Linked DNA regions of Peribacillus sp. FSL E2-0218. The main gene of each other region encodes a partner of the protein of the gene in region 2 in a complex. Links are inferred from orthologs where the notes say so. Each region holds a gene or a part of one and is shown on either strand. Other genes may lie near its edges. The genes, in order: accB and accD.

Region 1 (9,371 bases), 400 kb from region 2 along the record:
AAGCTACAAAATCCTCGATGCAGCTGGGGTCCCTATTTTTTCTGATGAAAGTGTGAAGCCGCATGTTTAAGTTGGTTGGTGCTGCCATCATCATCATAGCCACGACTTGGGCAGGTTTCGAGGCTGCCAAAAAATTGAGTTTGAGGCCGCGGCAGCTGAGACAGCTTAAAGTTGCGATGCAATCGCTTGAAGCGGAAATCATGTATGGACATACACCTTTGCAAGAAGCGGCAAGGAAGCTTTCCAAGCAGCTGACAAATCCATTATCCAAATTTTTCGAAACATTCGCCAATCGGCTCAAGTCAGGTGAGACCACCGTCAAGGAAGCATGGGATGAGAGCTTGAAGAAAATATGGAAATCCCTGGCCTTGAAGCAGGGGGAGTTCGAGATCCTTTCACAGTTCGGGGAGACGCTTGGGAAAAGCGATAGGCATCATCAACAAAAACAGATCATGCTGACGATGGCACATTTGGAACGGGAAGAGAGCGATGCACTCGAACGACAGGGAAAATATGAAAAAATGATGAAAAGTCTTGGTTTTCTAACTGGATTGTTATTGATCATTTTGCTGATGTAGTTTATGTGGGGGGAATGAAAATGGGCATTGATGTGGACATCATATTCAAAATAGCGGGTGTGGGGCTTGTTGTAGCATTTCTTCATACGATACTCGACCAGGTCGGGAAGAAGGAGTATGCCCAGTGGGTGACACTTTTCGGATTCATCTATATTTTATTCATGGTCGCATCCGTAGTGGAGGACTTATTCCAAAAAATTAAATCTGTATTCCTATTTCAGTAAGGGGGGATTGGCGATTGAAATCATAAAAATCGTAGCCATTGCCCTGGTTGCCACCTTTCTGGCCTTGATCGTCAAGGAGCAAAAACCAAATTTGGCATTCCTGCTTATCGTTTTTGTAGGGTGCTCCATTTTTCTTTTTCTGGCAGATAAAATATACGAGATCATTTTAATGTTAGAGAAAATCGCAGTTAATGCCAATGTAAATACGGTCTATCTGGAGACCATCTTAAAAATAATCGGAATTGCCTATATTGCTGAGTTCGCCTCGCAAATTACAAAAGATGCCGGGCAGGGCTCGCTCGCTTCAAAAATAGAATTGAGCGGGAAAATCCTGATCCTGGCGATGGCAATTCCAATATTGACGGTCATTATCGAAACGATCATTCAGATGCTCCCGAGTTAATGGATGATTCCTACTAGTCAATGAGGTGAATGTATGAAGCAGCGGATGCCTTACTTATCGATCCTATTCATTTTACTCTTTTTTTTGCATACATCTATTGGACAAGCTGCCGAAAATCCTGAAAATACAGAAAGCGTTCAAGAGCCGATCATGCAGTCCGAACTGGTACAAGCCCAAATAGAAAGACTGGGGGTTGATGAGCTTAAACAATATTGGGATGACATTGTCACGGAATATGGCGGATTCTTACCGGAAAGCCAGAAAGGGAGTTTCATGGATTTTGTAAGCGGGGATAAGAAATTCTCCTTTGACCAGTGGCTGAAGGGCATCACAAAATTCGTTTTTCATGAGCTGCTCGTCAACGGCAAGCTGCTGGGCTCTCTTATCCTGTTAACTGTTTTCAGCATGTTTTTGCAGAATTTGCAGAATGCGTTCGAGCAAAGTTCCGTGAGTAAGGTCGCTTATGCAATCGTTTATATGGTGCTTATCATTCTGGCGCTCAACAGTTTCCATGTCGCGATCGAATATACAAAAGACACGATAGATTTGATGATTTCCTTTTTGATGGCGCTCATCCCGCTTCTTTTGGCTTTGATAGCTGCGTCAGGCGGGCTTATATCAGCGGCCTTCTTTCATCCGGTCTTAATGTTTTTAATGAACACAAGCGGCATCCTGGTGCAATTCATCGTTCTCCCCTTATTATTCTTTGCAGCGATTTTGAGCATCGTCAGCACGCTGACCGAACATTACAAAGTAACACAGCTCGCCCAGCTTCTCCGTAACTTTGCCATCGGCATCCTTGGAGCGTTCATGACCATATTCCTTGGCGTCATTTCCGTTCAAGGGGCATCCTCCGCTGTAGCGGACGGGGTTACGATCAGAACGGCCAAATTCGTGACAGGTAACTTCATACCAGTAATCGGGCGCATGTTCACTGATGCAACGGATACGGTCATCAGTGCCTCCGTCCTTCTGAAAAATACGGTGGGCTTATCGGGCGTCATCATATTGCTGCTCATCACGACCTTTCCAGCGATAAAAATCCTGATGATTTCTTTTGTCTATAAACTGGCAGCCAGTCTTTTGCAGCCGCTTGGCGGCGGTCCGGTAATAAAATGCCTCGACATCATCAGTAAAAGCATGATTTATATTTTTGCCGCCTTGGCGATCGTATCACTCATGTTCTTTTTAAGTATCACCGTAATTATTGCCTCTGGAAACATTACACTGATGGTTCGTTAGAAAGGAGGAGGGCTTGGTGAGTTTTTTAGCTGGCTGGGTATCCAATATCATTGTGTTCGTTTTGCTTGCCACAGTAATCGATATGCTCCTTCCCAATTCAGCCTTGCAGAAATATGCCAAAATGGTCATCGGACTTTTATTGATTGCGATCATCATCACTCCTATATTGGGGTTATTCAATAAGGATTTCGATGAAATATTATCTGCCGCGACGAGCGAATTTGAAAATCAGAAAAAAAAAGATTTGGGAAATTTGACAGAAATGAAGAAAAAAGAAATACAAGCTACCCAGGGTGCATATATTTTAAAACAAATGGCTGTTGACTTAAAGGCAGATGTGGAAGAGGAGCTGATGAAGGATTATAACATGAAGATCAGTGCGATTGATGTTGCCGTCAAGAATGAGGAAAAACCAAGCGTGGAAGATTTGCAAAATATCAACATTTCTTTGGAAAAGGCAGAAGGGAAAGAAGACACTTCGATAGAGGCTGTTGCAAAAATCGATATTAACGCAGAGAGGCCATCACCTTCGAACGATGCCAATCTGGATGCGGTCAAAAGTTTTCTGGCAACAAGTTGGTCTGTCGATAAAGAGATCATTGAAATCGCCGGGGAAAGGAAGTGACTTAAGTATTGAACAAAGACAAAGGTCCATTATCCTGGCTGCAAAAACTATTGAATAAGGATCCTGACCAAAAAGAGCCGAAGGAAAAAAAACCTTCCCTGTATGTCTATGCTTTAATCGTTGTCCTTTTGGGAGCGGGGATCATGATGGCAGGTAATCTGTTGACCACCAACCAGACGGGACAAACATCCGACGTGAAGACGGTATTCAATAACAAGCAAGAAGAAAAGGATGATGTCGAAACATTCGGTCAGAAAAATCAATCCGAATTCAAGAACACGAAGGATTATGAAATATACCTTCAAAATGAAATGAAGGAAGCGTTGGAATCGATAACGGGAGTCAAGGATGTAAAAGTCGTAATCTACGTGGATGCATCCGAGAAAAAAGTATATGAAAGAAATAAAGTCACCCAAAAGCAGGTCACGCAAGAAACCGATCAGGAAGGCGGCAAAAGGACGGTCGAGGATACATCGGTGGATGAACAACTAGTTTTAGTCAAAAGCGGCGAAAAAGAAGGGCCGATCATTTCCGAAACAAAGAAACCTATTGTAAGGGGAGTCCTTGTAGTCGCTAAAGGAGCCGAAAACATTCAAATCAAAAAGTGGATCGTCGAAGCTGTCACACGATCACTTGATGTACCGAGTCACAGGGTTTCTGTCATGCCTAAAAAATAAGGGGGAAAATTATCATGTTATTAAAAAAGCAAACGGTTTGGTTATTGACTATGCTAAGTCTGGTCGTTGTCCTTTCAGTCTATTATTTAACCGCTCCTGAAGAAAATGCTGCCGATATGACGGCAACGGAGCAAGCGGAAAAGGCGGAAAATAAGGCGGAAAATAAGGCAGAAAACAAAACGGAAATGAAAACAGACAACAAAGCTGACACAAAAGGTGAAAGCAAAGGGAATAAAGAATCGTCCAAAAATGCAGAAGGTTCATCTGTAACGATAGCATCAGGGGATGAATTCGAATCATTAAGGATGCAGATCGAGGATGAACGCGCAAAGCTGAATGAAGAATTGACAGAAAAGATGGGCAATACAGACCTTTCGGCTGAAGAAAGAGACGAAGCGTATGCTAAAATCGAACAATTAAGTGAAACGAAGGTTAAAGAAAATATCATTGAAAACTTAATTGTGGCCATGGATTATAATGCTGCATTGGTTCGCGTCGATGGTACGGATGTTAAGGTAAGTGTCAAGGCTGATAAACAAACAAAAACAGAAGCCAACAACATTATCCGCCTGGTCCGCAAAGAAGTGAGCGATGCACAAAATGTAGTGGTCGATTTCCAACCTGAAAAATAATCTCAAATCAGAAGGAAACTCTGATACACAACAGCTCTAGTTTGAAGGTCTCCCTTTATAAAAAAAGGGATTTTTTTTTTGTCTTTTTCTCGTTAGTGCATCAGGAGTAAATTTTAGAGGAAAAGCTTTTTTATGCCATTTGATAGTGGGAAATCAACCAGGTATAAAGAATATACTTTTCTAAAATAGTAATATAAAGGGGAGTAACTGTTACTCCAGAAGGATAATCGCTGAAATATCCAGGTAAATGCAAAGGAAATGAAGGGTAAAGAATTCACAATATTATAATAAAGGTGTAGAATGGAAGTATGGATATCAACTTGCAACTAATCTATCATTGAATTTGTATAAGCTAATATTGTATGATGTTAGAAGCTGGTCATAAACTTTTCAATTCTCTACAGGAAACAATATTTTGGGAAAGTGAAATTTCTGTTATAAAACAGGTAGCGTGAATTCGCTTTCGGATGGAGGACCGGCTTCATCTTGCAGAATTGGACAAGATAGAGATAAGCTGAGGGTAAGAGGGTATAAGATGTTACATAAAATATTATTGCCTCACAAACTCATATTAAATTAGACAAGGGGTGCACAAAATGAAAGTGCAAGAAATTCGTGAAATCATCAAGCTAGTCGATCAATCCAATATAAGTGAATTCGTTTATGAAAATGAAGGAACGAAAATTAAATTAAAGAAAACTGAAACGGTTACAGCCATCCAGCCGGCAATTTCTCTGGACGCCCTTCAAGCCAATGCAGCTGTCGAGGTTAAGCCTGCCGCTGCTCCTGAGGCGGTAAAAGCTGTTGAACCGGCAGCACCGGCTCCTGCCGTCTCTGAACGGGAAAATTTACATAAGATCACATCTCCTATGGTAGGGACATTTTACCAATCACCTGCACCGGATTCTCCGGCCTACGTAAAAGCGGGCGATAAAGTGACAACGGATTCGATTGTCTGCATCGTCGAGGCGATGAAACTCTTCAATGAAATCGAAGCCGAAGTTAGCGGTGAAGTCGTTGAAGTCCTTGTAAAAGAAGGACAACTTGTAGAATATGGTCAACCATTATTTTTAGTAAAGCCGGAATGAGGAGCTGTTTCTAAATGATTAAAAAGGTATTAATTGCCAATCGAGGCGAAATTGCTGTCCGAATCATCCGGGCATGCAAGGAGCTGGGGATTGAGACTGTAGCGGTTTATTCGGAAGCTGACAAAGAAGCCCTTCATGTCCAAATTGCCGATGAAGCCTATTGCATCGGTCCCAAACTATCCAAAGACAGTTATTTAAATACAACGAACATCATCAGTACGGCCAAGAAAACGGGATCGGATGCGATTCACCCTGGATATGGTTTCCTTGCTGAAAATGCGAATTTTGCGGAGCTTTGCCGTGAATGCAATATCATATTCATCGGTCCTAGCCCTGAAGCGATCAATAAAATGGGAACTAAGGACGTGGCAAGGGAAACGATGCGAAAAGCTGGGGTTCCGATCGTTCCCGGTTCCAAAGGCATCATCAAAGATACCGATGAGGGAGTGGCCCTTGCCAATGAAATGGGCTACCCAGTCATCATCAAAGCCACTGCCGGCGGCGGCGGTAAAGGGATCCGGGTCGCAAGGACCGAAGAAGATCTCATCAAGGGCATTAACATCACGCAACAGGAAGCCGCGACGGCATTCGGCAATCCGGGTGTTTATATTGAAAAATTCATTGAGGATTTCCGTCATGTTGAAATTCAAGTCATGGCCGATAACCATGGCAATGCCATCCATTTAGGTGAGCGTGACTGTTCCATTCAACGACGCTTGCAAAAGCTGGTTGAAGAAACTCCATCTCCGGCACTGGATGGTGAAACACGTGCGGAAATGGGGCAGGCTGCAGTTACGGCGGCTCTTGCGGTTAATTATTCAGGAGCCGGTACCGTCGAATTTATTTATGACTATGTGAATAGAAAATACTACTTTATGGAAATGAATACACGTATCCAGGTTGAACACCCAGTCACGGAAATGGTGACAGGAGTGGATTTGATCAAAGAACAAATCAAAGTCGCTTCAGGTGATAAACTATCCCTTTCACAAGAGGATGTAACGTTTAACGGCTGGTCCATCGAATGCCGGATCAATGCGGAAAACCCAGAAAAGAATTTTATGCCTTCAGCTGGAAAAATACACATGTATTTACCTCCAGGAGGGTATGGAGTAAGGGTGGACTCCGCAGCATACCCAGGGTACTCGATACCGCCATATTATGATTCCATGATTGCTAAATTGATTGTCCATGCACCGACAAGAGAAGAAGCGATCGAGAAAATGAAGCGCGCTTTAGGTGAGTTTGTCATTGAAGGAATCAGCACAACCATTCCGTTCCATATTAAGCTGCTTCAGCATGAACAATTCGTATCGGGAGAATTTAATACCAAATTCCTTGAAATATATGATGTAATGAACTCATAATGTAAAGGAAGACAGGAGGTGCTTTTGAATGAGTGAAATGGAAGGCCAATTACTCGAAATGAATGATTTTAATAGTGGACTAGGCAAAGTGGAGATTGCACCTGAGGTGATTGAGGTAATTGCGGGCATTGCTGCATCGGAAGTTGAAGGTGTTGCACATATGCGCGGTAATTTCGCTACTGGTGTAGTTGAAAAGCTTGGTAAAAAGAACCACGGTAAGGGTGTTAAAGTGGACTTGACGGGAGAATCGATCAAAGTCGAACTTTATTGCGTCATGAAATTTGGTGTTTCAATTCCGAAAGTTGCCCAAGAAGTGCAAGACAACATTCGTGAAGCCTTGTTGAACATGACGGCCATCGATGCTGGTGAAGTGAACATCCATGTAGTGGGCATAGCATTTGAAAACGCGAAGCAAGAAGCGGATTACGAACAAGAAGTGTAAGTGGCACCATTCGATTCACACCTGCAGAAACCCGGCAAAAAGCCGGGTTTTTGTTTGTTTGGATGCCGGCTCAATGATTGCATCGCTATTCATCCGGGCTGGACTGATAATATTATGGTAAATGAACATAATAAGGCGGTGTCTGGAAGTTTCCCTTTAATTCAAGGGTGATTTCTGTTATTGTGTAAAAGGTGAAATATGAGCATGAAAGCCAGGCAAGCACTTTTTTTGGCACATTCAAATGATTGAATCGTGTTTTCTTGCTGGAAAAGATCGGGGGATGATAGGTTAATCAAGGTGATTATGCCTTTTTCTCCTTTGATTTTGTGAAAAGCAGCTGAAATACGGAAAAACACGCTGTAAATCTTAATGTTTTTGAAAAAAAGTTATTTAATGTTCGTTTGTTCTGGCGTTTTCATATATAATAGTAGATGTTAAAGGAGTAAGATTATGAAAAGAAGAGTAGCCCGTGAAAAATCCCTTCAAGCACTATATCAGATCGATATTGCCAAGTCGGGTGCCGAAGAAGCAATGGAAAGCGTATTGGATGGCGCTCCTACTGATGAATATTTCAAGAAATTAGTCATGGGGATTACGGAAAATCGAGAACAGCTTGATGGAATGATCAGGGACAATTTAGAGAACTGGACGCTGGAAAGATTAGCGAACATTGATCGGAATTTACTGCGAATCGCGATTTATGAAATGGTTCACAGTGAAGATGTGCCTGTAAGTGTCGCAATGAATGAAGCTATTGAAATTGCTAAGAAATTCGGTGATGATCAATCAAGCAGCTTTGTGAATGCCGTTTTATCCAAAGTGAAGGTGAAAAGCGACAGCTAAGGCTGCAGTCTAAAGCCATGAATCTCCCGGCAATTTCTTTAGCAAAAATTAACTTGGGAGGAATATACACATGTCAGCTCAAATCATTAATGGTAAAGAAATTGCAGAGGCAGTTAGGCAGGAAATCAGCAAGGAAGTTCAACATTTACGTGAAAAAGATATGGTCCCGGGTTTGGCTGTCATTCTCGTCGGTGATAACCAAGCCTCACAGACTTATGTACGTAATAAGCAAAAAGCCTGTGAAGACGTGGGGATGCATTCCGTTTTGATCAAAAAGCCTGCAGATCTATCTCAGGAGGAATTAATGCAGAGCATCAATGAACTGAACCAGGATGAAAGCATCCATGGCATATTGGTGCAGCTGCCATTGCCAGGGCATATTTCTGAAAAGGCGATCATCGAAGCGATTTCCCCGGAAAAGGATGTGGATGGGTTCCATCCGATTAACATTGGGCGGATGATGACTGGTCAGGATGCTTTCTTACCTTGTACGCCATACGGGATTATGGTGATGCTTGAGCATATCGGCTATGAGCTTGAAGGAAAGCATGTGGTCATTGTCGGAAGAAGCAATATCGTCGGGAAACCAGCCGGACAATTGTTTTTAAATGCGAACGCAACCGTTACATACTGTCATTCTAAGACAAAGGATCTTGCGTATTTCACCAAGCAAGCCGATGTGGTCGTGGCAGCTGTCGGTAAGAGGGATACGATCACAAGTGATCATATTAAAGAAGGTGCGGTCGTCATTGATGTTGGGATGAACAGGAATGATGAAGGAAAGCTTTGCGGTGATGTGGCGTTTGAAGAAGTGAAAAACAAGGCTTCATACATTACCCCTGTTCCTAAAGGCGTCGGTCCCATGACGATTACGATGCTTATGAAGAATACGGTCAAATCTGCTCAAAAAACATTTGAACAGAGAAAATCAGCATTAAAAAGCTGAAAAAAGCGTTAAAACATTTAAAGAAGCGGACCTCTTGTTTTATAATAACGGGAGACCGCTTTTTTCCATTCATAAATTTTAATGACGTATTACGTGTAACCTATAGGTGAGCTTTCTTTATATCCGATTCCCGTCGGAAGGAGACATGATATGAGTAACCAGCAATATTTGAGCGTGTCGGCATTAACGAAGTACATTAAAAGGAAGTTTGACGTCGACCCCCATTTACAAAATGTGTACATAAAAGGTGAAATTTCGAATTTTAAACAACATACGAGCGGACATATGTATTTTACGCTCAAGG
Region 2 (9,228 bases):
TGCCTTTCATTAATTCAAAAACATTAAGCGAGCCGCCAAAGCCAGCCTCAGCATCCGCCACGATTGGAGCGAACCAATCAATATCATTTTTCCCTTCAGCAAAGCTGATTTGATCTGCACGCTGAAGTGTCTGATTAATGCGTTTAACCACTTGCGGCACGGAGTTGGCCGGATATAGACTTTGATCCGGGTACATTTGCCCGGCAATGTTAGCATCGGCTGCCACTTGCCAGCCACTAAGGTAAATCGCTTTTAAACCGGCCTTCACCTGTTGCATGGCCTGGTTGCCAGTCAACGCTCCCAATGCATTGATGAAATCCTCCGTTTTCAAAAGATTCCATAATTTTTCGGAACCACGACGGGCCAATGTTTGTTCGATATCGATCGAACCTCTTAATTTAATCACTTCTTCAGCCGTATAAGGTCGTTTGATCCCAGTCCACCGTGAGTCGTTTTCCCAGCTTTGTTGTAATTGTTGCACTCTTTCATTCGTCATTGTCATTTCCCCCTGTTTTATATGAGTATTTTAAAAATTAAGATAATTGCTCGTATGCCGGATTGGTTAAGAAATCAGCAAACTCATCAGCTACAATCAATTCTTCAAATAGTTTAGTAGCTTCTGCGAACTTTCCTGTTTGGAAGGTTTCTTCCCCTACCTCCGTTTTAATGGCCGCCAATTCCTCTGCTTTGATTTGGTGGAATAATGCCTCGTCTATGTTCCTGCCATCATCGAGAATCCCTTTTGGATGGCGGATCCATTGCCAAACTTGAGCTCTTGAAATTTCAGCCGTCGCTGCATCTTCCATTAAGTTATTAATCGGAGCTGCCCCTCTGCCGCTTAACCAAGAGGCAATATATTGGATGCCTACATTAATGTTCGTCCTCAATCCTGCTTCAGTGATGGTTCCTTCGGGTACTGCGAGTAACTCTTGCGCCGTTACATGGACATCTTCACGTTTCCGGTAAATTTGGTTCGGTTTCGGTACAAGCAGGTCAAATACTTCTTTCGCCGTACTTACCATACCTGGATGCGCCACCCAGGTTCCATCGTGCCCGTCCCTTGCCTCGCGCTCCTTATCGGCACGGACTTTCGCAAAAGCCTCGTCATTCTTGACCGGATCATTTTTCACCGGGATTTGTGCGGCCATTCCGCCGATAGCCGGAGCATTTCGAGTGTGGCATGTTTTGATAGCCAATAAAGAATATGCCCTCATGTTCGGTACAGTCATCGTGACCTGAAGGCGATCAGGGAATATGACATCATCCGAGTGACGGAATTTTTTCAGGAAACTAAAGATATAATCCCAGCGTCCACAGTTCAGGCCAGCCGAATGCTCTTTCAGCTCGTACAGAATTTCGTCCATTTCAAATGCGGCAAGAATCGTTTCAATCAACACCGTAGCCTTGATGGTTCCTTGCGGGATTCTCAAATCGTTCTGTGCATATACGAAAATATCATTCCATAGTCTTGCTTCCAGATGGCTTTCCATTTTGGGCAGGTAGAAATATGGGCCGCTTTGTTTTTCCATCAATGCTTTAGCGTTATGGTAGAAGTAAAGGCCAAAGTCAAAAATGCTAGCTGATATTGGCTGTCCATCCAAAAGAACATGTTTTTCTTCTAAATGCCAGCCGCGGGGCCTTATCTTCAGTACAGCTGTTTTTCCCTTTAATTCATATACTTTCCCATTTTGATTATCGAATGAAATGGTACCCCTGATTGCATCGCGCAAATTCAGCTGACCATCCAGGCAATTTTCCCAAGTGGGTGAGTTGGCGTCTTCAAAGTCGGCCATAAAAACATTGGCACCGGAATTCATCGCATTGATGATCATCTTACGGTCGACTGGCCCGGTAATTTCAACCCTGCGGTCTTGCAGGTCGTGCGGGAGTGGGGCAATGGTCCAATCACTTTCGCGAACATGCTTCGTTTCTTCAAGGAAATCAGGGAGCTTGCCTTGATTCAAGTCTTCTTGAACGCTAAGGCGCCGTTCTAGAAGTTCCTTTCTTCTTTCACCGAAATGCCGCTCGATCCTTTCAATGAATTGTAGAGCTTCCGCTGTAAGTATTTGTTCATATCCCGGCTTAACGTTGCCTGTAATTTGTAAGCCTTTTGCTTCCGTAATCATGTTGCCTCTCCACTTCCTTTCCAATTCCCCTATGTTATAATACAGTTGTTTCATTTCCTGTTTGTATTATATAACACGTTGTATAAATTTGTCACCAGTTTTTTCTAAAAAATTCAGAAAAATGAGAACAAGGTAAAAAAAGCCTCTTTTATCAACGTTTCCACTAGGCGTTTCCCCACTATTCAGCCATTCCATGTCATTCTTTAGCGGTGAAAACAGAGCGCGATTCCTCCCATGAAATAAAAAAACATCCCTGGAGATACTCCGGGATGCTTTCATTGATTTCCTTTCCCAAAAATAAAAAGGCTGTTTAAAAGCGTGAGCCCTTAAACAGCCTTATATTACTTATGCCGGATGACGGTGACTTTTCCTTTGTTCATCCTGTTCATAAAAAAACGGATAACAATCGGTTTGAGGAGATTCCGGGTTGGCGGAAACACAAGGATCAATCCCATGATATCCGAGATGAGACCTGGGGACAGCAGCAGGGCAGCTCCGATAAAAATACAGATCCCATCAATGATTTCATTTCCAGGCATCATTCCATAACGGATCTGTTCCTGTGCCTTTCTCCAGGTTTCCATCCCTTGCTTTTTAGCAAGATAGGCTCCGATTAAACCAGTGGCTATGATCAGGAACAACGTAGGCCAAAAGCCAATCACCTTTCCTGACAGCAATAGGACAATGATTTCAACGACCGGCATCGCAATGATAAAGAATAAAAAATATCTCATTTACTTTCCTCCTGCACAGCCCATTTCTGGTACGGTACACCCATCTTACCTCATCGGCTGGAATGAGCCAAAAATTTCATTCTATAAAACGTTGGCATGTCCATCATAAATGACGCCACGGCCTGAATCGACAGTTACTCTTTGTCCATCCTTGAAGGCTTTGGTCGCGTCTTCAGCGCCCACGATGACAGGAATGCCCAGAGTGACGCCCACGACAGCGGCATGACTTGTCAATCCGCCTTCTTCGGTAATCAATGCTGCACATTTTTCAATGGCCGGCATCATATCCCGATCGGAACCGATCGTAACCAATACGGATCCTTCCGTTACTTTTTCCAAAGCTTCCTTGGCATTCTTCGCTATGACCACTTGGCCTTTTGCGGATTTCCTGCCGATTCCTTGCGCCTTCAAAAGAACCTCTCCCAATACATGAATCTTCATCAGGTTAGTCGTACCCGTTTCACCGACAGGGACGCCGGCAGTTATGACCACTAAGTCTCCATGTGATACTAAACCTGAGTGCAGGCTTTCATCGATCGCCGTTTGAAGCATTTCATCCGTAGTTGTCGCCTTAGGTCCGATTTGCGGATAAACTCCCCAAGCTAACGCAAGGCTTCTAGAAACATGGTCATTGGACGTAACCGCAATGATTGGTGCTTTAGGGCGATATTTAGAAATCATCCTTGCCGTATGACCGCTTTCGGTAGGCGTGATGATCGCTCCGGCATTAAGATTAAGTGCAGTATGGGCAACCGACTGACCGATGGCATCCGTGACATTATGACGGTTCACTTTACTTCTGATTGATAATATATCCCGATAATTAAGCGCTGATTCAGCACGTGATGCTATGTTGTGCATCGTTTGCACCGCTTCTACAGGATAAGTTCCCGCAGCTGTTTCTCCTGACAGCATGATGGCATCCGTTCCATCAAAGATGGCGTTGGCGACGTCACTTGCTTCAGCCCGTGTCGGCCTTGGGTTACGCTGCATGGAATCAAGCATTTGTGTAGCCGTAATGACCGGTTTTCCGGCGTTGTTGCACTTTTTGATCATTTGCTTTTGGACTAGCGGCACTTCTTCAGCAGGAATTTCCACACCCAAGTCTCCGCGAGCCACCATCAAGCCATCTGAAACTTCGAGGATTTCATCAAGACGGTCGACGCCTTCCTGGTTTTCGATTTTAGGGATGATTTGAATATGCTCCGCTCCATTTTGCTGCAGTAATTCACGCACTTCAAGGACGTCGGAGGCTCTCCGTACAAATGATGCCGCGACAAAATCGATACCCTGTCCTATCCCAAACAAGATATCCTGTTCGTCTTTTTCCGTGATGCCTGGCAGATTGACCGAGACACCCGGCACATTGACACCTTTTTTGTTCTTCAGGGTACCGCTATTCAATATTTTTGTATGGATTTCTTTTCTTGCTTCATCAATCTTCAATACTTCAAGACCGATCAATCCATCATCCAACAGGATTTTCGATCCGGTGTGGACATCATGAAGAAGTCCTTCATAAGTAATGGAAAATTTCTCTGGCGTTCCAAGCACTTCCGTCATGGAAATGATGACTTCGTTACCGGCTACTAGCTCCATGGAATCGTTCTCCATGTTATTGGTGCGTATTTCAGGTCCTTTTGTGTCCAGCAGGATCGCTACCTGTTTCCCTGATTTTTCGCTAGCTTCCCTTATGTTGCTGATTCTGGCGGCATGTTCTTCATGATTGCCATGAGAAAAGTTAAGCCTAGCCACATTCATCCCCGCTTCTATTAATTGAACCAGCTTTTCGATGCTTTCACTTGCGGGGCCGATCGTACAAACAATCTTGGTTTTTCGCATGGTGTGCTCCTCCTTGAAAACTCGCCGCCTGTCCAACTTATGGAGACAGGGGCGTAGTGTAATGTGTCTCTACTTTTTTACGGAATTCTTCAATCTGTTCATTGGACGATACTGATTGCCTAGATGGATAGTTCGGACGATAAATCATACATTTTCTTGTCGATTGTATGCTGTTTACCTAGGACATCGATGATACCATGGTCGACAAGTCGATTCTGTTCTATCCCGACAGCCCGGCCCCCTTTGCCCTCCAAAAGCAATTCCACGGCTCTGGCACCGAGTCTGCTTGCCAGGACACGGTCGTTTGCGGAAGGAGATCCGCCCCGCTGAACATGGCCAAGAACCGTCACGCGTGTTTCGACTCCTGCCTTTTCCTCAATTTTCCTGGAAACATCGACAGCACTCCCGACACCTTCCGCAACGATGATGATACTATGTTTTTTGCCGCGTTCATGCCCGCGATTCAACTTCCCGACCAAATCATCCATATCGTAATCATACTCCGGGCAAAGGATCGTTTCCGCCCCTCCGGCCAGTCCGGCCCAAAGTGCGATATCCCCAGCATTTCTTCCCATTACTTCAACGACATAAGTGCGTTCATGAGAAGTCGCCGTATCACGGATTTTATCGATGGCATCAATGACGGTATTCAGAGCCGTATCGAAGCCGATCGTAAAGTCTGTCCCAGGTATGTCATTATCAATCGTTCCTGGAACCCCTATACAAGGAAAGCCCCTTTCAGTCAATGCCTTGGCTCCCATGTAAGAACCATCGCCGCCTATTACGACAAGGCCCTCGATCCCAAATTTATTCAATTGTTCTATTCCCTTTAGCTGGCCCTCCTCTGTCTTGAAATCGAGACAGCGAGCTGTATGTAGCATCGTACCCCCGCGATGGATGATATCACCGACAGATCCAAGTTCAAGCTGCCTTATATCCCCATTAATCAGCCCCTGATAGCCATGATAAATCCCAAAGACCTCCATTTCATGAAAAATGGCTTTCCGGACAACCGCTCGGACTGCCGCATTCATGCCTGGAGAATCTCCTCCGCTTGTCAATACACCTATTCTTTTCATAAATGTCACCTCTCTACAACACTAATCAAATTTAAGCCCTTATATACCATTGTACCCTTTTTCAAGCTTCAATAAGCAGTAACTATTTCAACTTATGGTCACTTGATGTTATTAGACTAACCGATTCTGTTCAGAAATTGAAGTAATATGGCGCAAATCTTTACATTCTTCATACAATCATAGCTTTAGGGTTGGCCACCGACGTACCACTCCGTTGGAAAGGCTGAAAAAACGTGTTGCCCCAGGCAGCACGTTTTTTCCTTTACAGATGTTTATGAATGCTGTTTTACGTCCTCAGGTTTCCCCTCAGATTGTTTTGCGAATTCATATTCACCGATTTTCTTGAATTTCATGTAACGTTGGTTGATGAGATCTTCACTTTTCAATGGGAGGAGCTCATTAAATGAACGTTTCAAGGTTTCCTTTATGGCTTCTGCCTGAACATTTGCATTCCGGTGGGCGCCGCCTTTTACTTCCGGGATGATTTCATCGATGACCCCTAAGCGATTCAGGTCAGGAGCCGTAATCTGCATCGATTCAGCAGCTCTTTTAGCCTGGGAAGCATCCTTCCATAATAACGCAGCAGCCCCTTCAGGAGAAATGACCGAGTATGTTGAATTCTCAAGCATGAAAATCCGATCTCCAACTCCAAGTGCCAAGGCACCGCCACTTCCGCCTTCGCCGATGACGATGCTGATGACCGGCACCTTCAGCCCGGCCATTTCAAAAAGGTTTTTAGCAATGGCTTCGCTTTGACCGCGTTCTTCTGCAGCCTTCCCAGGGAATGCTCCCTTCGTGTCGATGAAGCAAATGATCGGCCGATTGAATTTTTCCGCCTGTTTCATCAAGCGCAGCGCTTTTCGATAGCCCTCTGGATGGGGCATGCCAAAGTTACGACGGATATTCTCCTTCGTATCCTTGCCGCGCTGATGACCGATGACGGTCACGGACCGCCCATCGAACTGGGCGATGCCAGCGACAATCGCCTCATCGTCCCCATAATAACGGTCACCATGAAACTCGATGAAGTCATTGAATAATAACGGGATGTAATCAAGCGTTGTCGGGCGGGCCGGATGACGGGCAATCTGCACTCGATCCCACGGTTTTAAATGATCATAAATATCCGCTTCCAGCTTTTCCAAACGTTTTTCCAGGGTTTCGATCTCAACCGTAAGATCCACGTCAGCATTTTTCGTAAGTGCCTTCAGCTCTTTAATTTTATTTCTCAGTTCCGTAACGGGACGCTCGAACTCTAATTCATATATCATGACCATTCACCACCCGGGGCATGGATTTTTAGGATCGTCGTCAAGGTTTCTTTCAATTCAGTACGCTTAACGACCGCATCCAATTGGCCGTGCTTCATCAGAAACTCGGCCGTTTGGAAGTCTTCTGGAAGTTCTTCATGGATCGTCTGTTCAATGATCCTGCGCCCGGCAAAACCGATCAAGGCACCCGGTTCAGCTAGGTTAATATCACCAAGTGAAGCGAAGCTTGCCGAAACACCGCCCGTAGTTGGGTGGGTCATCATCGATACGATCAAGCCGCCTTCATTGCTGAACATCTTGAGGGCAGCGCTTGTCTTGGCCATCTGCATCAAGCTCAGTACGCCTTCCTGCATCCGGGCGCCGCCAGATGCTGTAAATATGATGAACGGGATCTTCAATTCACCTGCGCGTTCGATGGCACGGGTAATTTTTTCGCCAACGACCGACCCCATGCTTCCCATCCGGAAATTGGAATCCATGATGGCTGTCGACACTTGGTACCCATTGATGGTCCCCACTCCTGTAACGACCGCCTCGTTAATTTTGGCCTTCTTTTTATCCTTCTCCAATTTGTCCAAGTAATCCGGGAATCCAAGCGGATTGACGGATATCATTTCTTTATCGAATTCCTTGAAACTGCCGGCATCAAATAAACATTCGATTCGTTCATGTGAAGACATCGAATGATGGAACCCGCAGTGGAGGCAGACTTTCTTGTTTTTCAATAATTCTTTTGTATACATGATTTTTTTACAGCCGGGGCATTTAGTCATAATTCCTTCTGGTACATCTTGTTTCTCCCGATCTAAAGGAACCGTTGCATATTTCTTCTTAGACTTCGCAAATAGCTCTTTAAGCAAGCTTAATCCTCCCTTTACCACCAATTATCTGTTTTATGATACTTGGTACAAACTATATCAGAAATGAAATCAGTATCGTGTAAAAAGGTGTCACTCGTCCTTCGACATATTTCTGATTCTAATAAGATACGTTTCGATAGCTTTTTCTTCATCCCGTTCGAGCAAATATGTAAGAAGTGACAGATAATCTTCTTTTTCCACATTACCCAGCACCATCTCTGATGTTCTAGCATAGCTGTTGACAATGCGCCAGATTCTTTCCAGTAATCGGTTTCGGTTCAATATCGCAATTCTTAAGAAGAAGTCGTCATCACGGAACTCCTCCGCTTTGACCCAGCTCACCAGCCGCTTGATTTCTTCGGCCGTTGTGAAGAAAGCGACGATCCTCAAACAGTCGATTTCAATCAACCGTTTCGTCTCAGCCAAATCTTCTTGTACCTTTTTGTCTTGCAAAAAAAAGGTTCCCAGAAGCTCGACTAGCTTATGCTCCTGGAAATCCCTGATAAACGTCCCTTCACCACGCCTCGTCTCTATCAATCCTAATAGCTCCAAGGCACGCAATGCCTCACGGACTGAGGAACGGCCGACATTCAAACGATCCGACAGCTCCCTTTCCGAGGGGATTTTATCCCCTGGCAAGAGGCTGTCCGCTTCAATCATTCTACGAAGGCTCTCAACGACATCGAGATAAATTTTGGATGAAGAAGTACGATCCTTCAAATTAATTATTCCTCACTTTTTCCAATGATCGCTAATTTCCTTGTTTTTTCTTTAATTTCCTCAGGATCGACATGAATTCTGGCCACTCCCGTTTCCATTGCTGCCTTCGCAACAGCAGAGGCAACGGCAGGAGCCACCCTCTCATCAAAAGGAGCAGGAATCACATAATCTTCATTCAGCTCATGTTCTTGTATTAAACCGGCAATAGCCTTTACAGCCGCCACCTTCATCTTTTCATTGATATGTGTCGCACGTACATCCAATGCTCCGCGGAAAATCCCCGGGAATGCAAGAACGTTATTAACCTGATTCGGGAAATCCGAACGACCCGTACCTACCACTCTTGCACCTGCAGCTTTCGCATCTTCAGGCATGATTTCCGGATCCGGATTGGCCATCGCAAAGATGATCGCATCCCGGTTCATCGTTGAAACCATTTCTTTAGTCAATGCACCTGCGGCAGAAACGCCGATAAACACATCAGCGTCATGGATGACCGCTTCCAAAGGTCCTGAAACCTTATTTCGATTGGTCACTTTGGCCACTTGTTCCTTGATATCATTCATGCCTGTCGAACGGCCCTCATAAATGGCACC

The links.
Region 1: the proteins of accD (region 2) and accB are in contact, whole or in part, in a solved structure (PDB 8UXZ), measured with the Escherichia coli proteins. The link is inferred for Peribacillus sp. FSL E2-0218 from one-to-one orthologs.

Annotation. Positions count from the first base shown.
Region 1 is NZ_CP150304.1:3,255,487-3,264,857, reverse strand. The notes cover bases 3,746-6,723. They hold accB (acetyl-CoA carboxylase biotin carboxyl carrier protein), read left to right. Parts: upstream 3,746-4,977; coding sequence 4,978-5,469; downstream 5,470-6,723. Other genes in these bases: accC (acetyl-CoA carboxylase biotin carboxylase subunit), read left to right, coding at 5,484-6,723; MHI53_RS15655 (SpoIIIAH-like family protein), read left to right, coding at 3,764-4,381; spoIIIAG (stage III sporulation protein AG), read left to right, coding at 3,746-3,749. Also shown: spoIIIAA (stage III sporulation protein AA), read left to right, coding at 1-70; stage III sporulation protein SpoIIIAB, read left to right, coding at 63-578; spoIIIAC (stage III sporulation protein AC), read left to right, coding at 599-802; spoIIIAD (stage III sporulation protein AD), read left to right, coding at 810-1,205; spoIIIAE (stage III sporulation protein AE), read left to right, coding at 1,239-2,447; spoIIIAF (stage III sporulation protein AF), read left to right, coding at 2,464-3,072; more of spoIIIAG, read left to right, coding at 3,081-3,745; more of accC, read left to right, coding at 6,724-6,836; MHI53_RS15640 (Asp23/Gls24 family envelope stress response protein), read left to right, coding at 6,865-7,278; transcription antitermination factor NusB, read left to right, coding at 7,729-8,121; bifunctional methylenetetrahydrofolate dehydrogenase/methenyltetrahydrofolate cyclohydrolase FolD, read left to right, coding at 8,192-9,067; xseA (exodeoxyribonuclease VII large subunit), read left to right, coding at 9,218-9,371. UniProt on the Escherichia coli protein: This protein is a component of the acetyl coenzyme A carboxylase complex; first, biotin carboxylase catalyzes the carboxylation of the carrier protein and then the transcarboxylase transfers the carboxyl group to form malonyl-CoA.
Region 2 is NZ_CP150304.1:3,652,696-3,661,923, forward strand. The notes cover bases 5,981-8,815. They hold accD (acetyl-CoA carboxylase, carboxyltransferase subunit beta), read right to left. Parts: upstream 7,913-8,815; coding sequence 7,049-7,912; downstream 5,981-7,048. Other genes in these bases: accA (acetyl-CoA carboxylase carboxyl transferase subunit alpha), read right to left, coding at 6,054-7,052; MHI53_RS17610 (GntR family transcriptional regulator), read right to left, coding at 8,003-8,632; MHI53_RS17615 (malic enzyme-like NAD(P)-binding protein), read right to left, coding at 8,638-8,815. In the rest of the region: aceA (isocitrate lyase), read right to left, coding at 1-496; aceB (malate synthase A), read right to left, coding at 534-2,126; MHI53_RS17585 (FxsA family protein), read right to left, coding at 2,468-2,860; pyk (pyruvate kinase), read right to left, coding at 2,942-4,702; pfkA (6-phosphofructokinase), read right to left, coding at 4,822-5,781; more of MHI53_RS17615, read right to left, coding at 8,816-9,228.